DNA from 2 places in the Pseudoclavibacter sp. JAI123 genome. Region 2 is predicted to be linked to the other one. Evidence: riboswitches for the same ligand, from Rfam matches in the RefSeq annotation. Region 2 holds a riboswitch; the other holds the start of a gene.
The links. Region 2 has a riboswitch for thiamine pyrophosphate ahead of HDC34_RS05780 (YkoF family thiamine/hydroxymethylpyrimidine-binding protein). Riboswitches for the same ligand answer to the same signal wherever they lie in the genome.
Positions count from the first base shown of each region.

Region 1: linked by a shared signal. The riboswitch ahead of HDC34_RS14065 (ECF transporter S component) and the one ahead of HDC34_RS05780 (YkoF family thiamine/hydroxymethylpyrimidine-binding protein) in region 2 are both predicted to bind thiamine pyrophosphate.

Region 1 covers NZ_JACCCM010000002.1:413,414-416,805, reverse strand. Annotated here, with positions in the region: gene HDC34_RS14070 (ABC transporter ATP-binding protein) at 1-1,023, opposite strand, end outside; gene HDC34_RS14065 (ECF transporter S component) at 1,029-1,682, opposite strand; TPP riboswitch at 1,734-1,843, opposite strand; gene HDC34_RS14060 (spore germination protein GerW family protein) at 1,868-2,200, opposite strand; gene glgX (glycogen debranching protein GlgX) at 2,350-3,392, shown strand, end outside.
Region 2 covers NZ_JACCCM010000001.1:1,230,069-1,233,460, forward strand. Annotated here, with positions in the region: gene HDC34_RS05770 (ABC transporter ATP-binding protein) at 1-403, opposite strand, end outside; gene HDC34_RS05775 (ECF transporter S component) at 393-983, opposite strand; gene HDC34_RS05780 (YkoF family thiamine/hydroxymethylpyrimidine-binding protein) at 980-1,621, opposite strand; TPP riboswitch at 1,649-1,756, opposite strand; gene HDC34_RS05785 (VOC family protein) at 1,782-2,123, opposite strand; gene HDC34_RS05790 (LLM class flavin-dependent oxidoreductase) at 2,246-3,392, shown strand, end outside.

The sequences.
Region 1 (3,392 bases), on a different contig from region 2:
GAGCCCCCAGCCGCCGCGGCGCGCACCCGCGTCATCGCCCGCATCCCGGAGCGCCTGCGTCGCCCGCACCTCGCCCTCCACGGGCGTGAGCAGTCCGGCGAGCGTGAGCGCGAGTGTCGTCTTCCCCGCCCCATTGGGGCCCAGCACAACCGTTGACTCCCCCGCGCGCAGGGTCGCCGACAACTGCGTGTGCAGGGCATGGTCGGCCCGCCCGAAGCCGAGCCCGTCCGCGATCAACAGGTCCTCCCCTGGCGCGAGAACGGCACGCGGCACCTGCGGTTCATGACCGCCGATCCACACACCGGCCGCGAGCAGCGACTCGCGGTGCTGCTCGAGAACGAGGTCAGGGGTGCCGTCGGCGAGGAGGTGCTGCTCACCCCCGAGCACGACGACCCGATCGACGCTCGAGCGCCACACGTCCACCCGGTGCTCGATGACGATGAGCGTCGCGCCGGACGCCTCCGCGGCGCGGACCACCGCCTCGCGCACCTCGTCCACACCGGCCGGGTCGAGGTTCGCGGTCGGCTCGTCCAGCAGGATGAGGTCGGGGCGCATGGCGAGGACACCCGCGATCGCGAGCCGCTGACGCTCGCCGCCGGACAGCTGAGCCGTCGACCGATCGAGGGGCATCCGCAGCCCGACGGCGTCGAGCGCCTCGCGCACCCGCGCCCACGTCTCCGCCCGAGGGACACCGAGGTTCTCGCAGCCGAACGCGACATCGTCGCCGATGCGGGCGAGCACCGTGTTCGCCTGCGGGTCCTGCAGGACGAGACCGACCGTGCCGCGTGCATCGCTCGGGTGCTTGCCATCGACAAGCAGTGAGCCGAGCTCCTGCCCGTCATCCTCGTGATCGCCGAGCACCCCCGCCAGGGCGGCCAGGAGCGTGGACTTGCCAGCCCCCGACGGACCAAGCAGCAGCACGGCCTCGCCAGGCTCGATCGTCAGGTCGAGCTCGGCGACGGCCAGCTTCGCCCGGTCGGCGTGGCGCCAGCCCCACCCCCTCGCCTCGACTCTCGCGCCCACGAGCGCTAGCCGATTCGCTTCGAGCTTCTACCCGCAGCGAAGCGGTTCAGTGCACCGGTCGCCGCGAGCGCGCGCGTCAGGAGCCAACCGACGACGCCAGCGAGCACGGCACCCGAGAGGACGATCGAGACGAGGTAGATGGTGAGGAACTCCGGACCCTTCTCGATGTTCGCGCTGAGAAACAGCTCGAGCGTCCACGCCGCGACCGCAGCCCCAGCCCCAGCCAGCATCGCGACGCCGAGGCCGAAGCGCTTGTAGAAGAACAGCAGGAAGATGAGCTCAGCGCCGAGCCCCTGCGCGATGCCCGAGTACACGGTCTCGATCGACCACTGGCTGCCGAGGAGCATCGAGACGCTCGCCGCGAGCACCTCGACGAAGAGCGCCGCACCGGGCTTGCGGATGATCAGCCCGCCCAGCACCCCGCCCAGCAGCCAGATACCGACGGCGATACCGCCGACACCCGGCGTGAACGCATCCATGACCGTGAACCACGCGTAGCCCACGCTGTTCCAGACGATGAAGATGAGCCCCGTCGCGACGCCGAGAACGGCGGCCGTGACGATGTCGATGACCCGCCAGCGGAAGCGGCTCTTCGGCGACCTCGCCTGAGCCGGCCCCTGCGCTGGGGAGGTGTGAGATGGAGTTGAAGAAGTTGTCATGCGGTGTGCCCTTTCGAGTGAAAGTGCACGGGCGCAGAGCCTGGGGTGGCTCTGCTCGGAGATGTGCCTCCCTGCGCTGGCATTACCCAGATCAGGTTTGACGGTCGAAGGCTTGTGCCTTCCTCTCAGCCCGGACTACCGGACTCCCGTGAACACCTCGAGTATAGGCCGAAGCGAGCCCCGAGCTACTTCTTGAGAGCCTTGATGAGACGCGGAAGCGCGTGCCCGACCGTCCACACCAGCGGAATCGAGACGACAAGCAGCGTGATGATGTTCGGGCGGAAGCTCGTGCCGAACTCGTCATCGACGTACGCGCCGACGGGGACCGCCATGCCGCCGCCGCCACCGCCGGACGAGTTCTCCTGCCCCTCCTCGTTGCTCTCGCCGCCGCCGTAGCCGTACGAGACGAGGGCAACGGGAAGGATGGTGGCCTTGCCAAGCTCCACCTTCTCGCCGTAGGCGAGCGTGACGCCGAGCTTCTTGACGGAATCGGTGAGGTTCTGCGTGAGGTTCGTCATGCGGCCAGCGTAGGTCGTCGACATGCCTGCCAACCAGGAGAACTCCTGTGTGCTGGCGGGCGAGAGCGCTCCCACCCTTTGGTAGCTTTAGTGCCTGCATCCACACGCGATGTTCTTCGGCGAAGCAAGATGAAGCAATAGGAGCGTGCATGAAAACGTGGCCCGGAAATGCCTACCCCCTCGGAGCGACGTTCGACGGAAGTGGCACGAACTTCGCGATCTTCAGCGAAGCCGCCCACAAGGTCGAGCTCTGCCTCTTCGACGACGACGGCAACGAGGAGCGGGTGAGGCTCCATGAGCGGGATGCGCACGTCTGGCACGCCTACCTGCCGCACGTGCAGCCGGGCCAGCAGTACGGCTACCGCATGCACGGCGACTACGACCCGGCGACCGGCAGCCGCTGCAACCCAGCGAAGCTCCTCCTCGACCCCTACGCGAAGGCCACGACCGGAGACATCGACTGGGACCAGTCCCTCTTCAGCTACAACTTCGGCGACCCAGACTCGTTCAACGACCTCGACTCCGCGCCCCACATGATGAAGGGCGTTGTCATCAACCCCTACTTCGACTGGGCCGGGGACCGGAAGCCGGGCATCCCCTACAACGAGTCCCTCATCTACGAAGCCCACGTGAAGGGCCTCACCCAGCTGCACCCGGATGTGCCCGAGGAGATCCGGGGCACGTACGCCGGCATCGCGCACCCCGCGATCGTCGAGCACCTCAAGCGGCTCGGCGTCACCGCCATCGAGCTCATGCCCGTGCACCAGTTCGTGCAGGACAGCACCCTCATCGAGAAGGGCCTCCGCAACTACTGGGGCTACAACACCATCTCGTTCCTCGCCCCGCACGCCGACTACGCCTCCCAGGGGACAGCCGGGCAGCAGGTGCAGGAATTCAAGTCCATGGTGCGCACCCTGCACGCCAACGGCATCGAGGTCATCCTCGACGTGGTCTACAACCACACGGCAGAGGGCAACCACCTCGGCCCCACGCTCAGCTTCCGCGGCATCGACAACGCCGCCTACTACCGCCTCGAAGAAGACGACAAGCGGTACTACACGGACTACACGGGCACCGGCAACTCGCTCAACATGCGCCACCCGCACTCGCTGCAGCTCATCATGGACTCGCTGCGCTACTGGGTCACCGAGATGCACGTCGACGGCTTCCGCTTCGACCTCGCCTCCACCCT
Region 2 (3,392 bases):
TCGCCACGGCAGGACCGATCGACGGGGGAGGCCACGCGTGGTTCTCGAGCGGGAAGGCGACTTCGTCGGCCACGTCGGGGAGGCACACCGACGAGGCCGGGTTCTGCGCCACGACGGACAGGGTCCGCGAGATCGTCGGCACGTCGTGCTCCTGCGTGTCCATGCCGCAGACGCGCATGGTCCCGCTCACCTGCGCTGGCACGGCGTGGGGGATGACCCCGCTCAGCGCCTGCAGCAGCGTCGACTTCCCGGAACCGGACGGCCCGATGACGAGGACGTGCTCGCCCGGCTCGACCCGCAGGTCCACCGGCCCGAGCCCGTCGCCCGAGGAGTGGATCACCTCGAAGCCGTGTGCCTCGATGTCGAACTCCGGGCTCTCCGAGGGCGCAGTGTCAGGCCGCACGGCGCACGGCCAGGGGCTTCGTGTCCTGCACGATCGCGAAGTTGTCGAGCACGCCCGTGCGCACGAGTGAGTCGACGATGAGCTTCGCGAGGAGGCCGCCGAGGATGATGCCGGACGCGAGCTGGATGCCGAACCGGAGGAATAGGATCTCCTGCCCGTACCAGCCGGATCGGAACGCCGAGTAGAAGAACACGAGGCCAGCACCGAGCGCCCCGGAGATGGCGTACGGCAGCCAGCCGTACTTCTTGTACCGGCCGATCGCGAAGGGCAGCTCGCTGCCGACGCCCTGGATCGCGGCCGCGACGAACAGCAGAGGGCCGACCGCCGAGCCGAGGAAGACGACCTCGATGACCGAGGCGAGCACCTCGGCGATGACGCCGACGAACGGCCGCCGGATGATGGCGATCGCGATGGGCGCGACCAGCAGCCAGCCGCCGAAGAGGAAGTGCTGGGCGAGGTCGCCCGCCGGCCCCATGGCGATCGACAGCGCTGTCCAGGCCTGCACCAGCGCCCAGTAGAGGAATCCGAAGACCGTGCCGAGCACGACCATGAGCACGATGTCGCGCAGCTTGAGGCTCATGCCCGTGCTCCCGCTGCTGCGCCTGCCGCGTGGCTCGGGCTGTTGAGCGAGATCGTGAGGTGGCTCGTGACGTGCTGCACGTGCGCGCCGACCCCGGCCCAGGCCACGACGACGGTCTCGAGGACGCGGCCGAGGTCCCCGCTGAGCTTCGTGACGAAGTGCTCGGATGCAACGAACGTGCCGCTCGCCTTGGCCGTCTCGATGGCGGCGTAGATCTCCCGCATGTGGTCGGGCGTCCGCGCATCCGCCCCCGCGTCCTCGAGCGGGTACAGCGCCCATTCGGCGCTCGCGAAGCTCCCCGTGTGCCGCCCGCGCGGGGCGTCCACTCGCCGCGGCCCCGCGCCGCCTGGCAGCTCGCACACCGCCTCGCCGGGGCAGCCGCGAGAGAGCAGCACCTGGACGGAGGCGTGCAGTCCGGTCGCGGCGACGTGCTGCGTGAGGTCGGTGAGCCACCGCAGCAGCGCCTGCTCGTCGCCCCCGGCGTACGTGCTGACATCGCCCGTCTCGAGGATCAGCCCCGAGGAGTCCGCCGCGTCGACCGCGGCGAGGATCACCTCGACGTAGCGGTCTGACATGACCGAGAGCGTGACTCTCGCCCCCACCCCGAATGCGAGTGGGTCTCGAGTGATGGATTCCATGTGCGTGCCTTCCGTCGGAGCGTGACGGCACGGGTGAGTCGACTCCCTTCGCTGGCATTACCCAGATCAGGTTCAACGGTCGGAGTTCGAGTACTCCCTCTCAGCCCGACTCATCGGGCTCCCGTGCACGGCCACACTGTAGCCCCGACGGTGCGCGCTGCTAGCTCGAGGCGCTCGTGAAGACGACGTGATTGCCCTCGGGGTCGAGCACCTGGAGGATCTGGAAGTGAGTGGCGTCTTCGATCCCGCCGTGCTCGATCTTCGCGGCGTCGAGCCGCGCGGCCACACCCTCGAGGTCGTCGTCGTTGAACACCACGGTGGATTTTCCCGAGCGACTCGAGTCGGCCCACAGCTGGAGGCCGGCCTCGCTTGTGAAGTGCCACTCCAGGAGGCCGGGCATGGGATTCTCGTCGGGACCCCGCCCGAAGAGCCTGCCGTAATATTCCGTAGCCTGAGCCAGGTCCGACACGGTGATCTGCGCGAGCACTCCGTTGATAGCCATGCGTCCCAGCATGCGCGACAAGGGTGCGAGGACCCTCAACGAACATGTCCCCGCGTTTCGACGCGTAACGGGCCGCGACGGGCGCCGTGGACCGAACTCGGGGCGCGGCCTAGCGTCGCACCATGACGAACCCCAACCGAATCCACCTCGGCGTCGCACTCGATGGCGCCGGCATCCACCCGGCGGCCTGGCGGGAGCCGAGCGCTCGCCCAGACGAGCTCTTCACGCCCGAGTACTGGGTGGGGCTCGTGCAGCTCGCCGAGCAGGGCCTCCTCGACTTCGTCACCATCGAGGACTCGCTCGCGCTCCAGAGCAGCGAGTTCCTCCGCCGGGACAACCGGACAGACGAGGTCAGGGGTCGCCTGGACGCGCTCCTCATCGCCTCCCGCGTCTCGCCCGTCACGGAGCACATCGGCCTCATCCCGACCGTCACGACGACGCACACGGAGCCCTTCCACGTCTCGAAGGCCGTCGCAACCCTCGACTACACGAGCCTGGGCCGTGCGGGCTGGCAGGCCCGTGTCTCGCCCGGTGCGGAGCACGCGCACTTCGGTCGTCGGGATGCGCCGCTCGTCGGCGAGCTCTTCGCGGAGGCCAACGACTTCGTCGAGGTCGTGCGCAGGCTTTGGGACAGCTGGGAGGACGACGCCGAGATCCGCGACGCCTCCACCGATCGGTTCCTCGACGCGGCCAAGGTGCACCGCATCGAGTTCGAGGGCAAGTGGTTCAGCGTGCGCGGACCATCGATCACACCCCGGCCCCCGCAGGGGCAGCCGGTTGTCGCCGCGCTCGGTCACGCCGAGGTGCCGTACGAGTTCGCGGCAGCCAGCGCCGACCTGCTCTTCGTGACGCCGACCGACGTCACCTCGGCCGTGCGCATCCTGAGCGAGGTGCGGGCCGCAGAGAAGAAGGTCGAGCGGGACGGCGACCTGTCGGTGTTCGTCGACCTCGCCGTGTTCCTCGACGAGCCGGAGGAGACGGGGTCCGCCCGCCTCAACCGCCTCAACGCGAAGGGGCGCGCGCTCGGAGAGCCGCCGGCGGTCTTCGCGGGCTCGGCCGAGGAGCTCGTCGAGCACTTCGAGACGCTCGCCGGCCTCGGCTACGACGGCTTCCGCCTGCACCCCGGCGTCGTGACCGACGACCTGCCGCGCATCGTCGCGGACGTCGTCCCGCTCCTGCAGCGCAAGGGCCTCTTCCGGGAGCGCTACGAGGAGCGCTCCCTGCGCGGCCTCCTCGGCCTCGAGACCACCGTGCCCAACCGCTACGCCG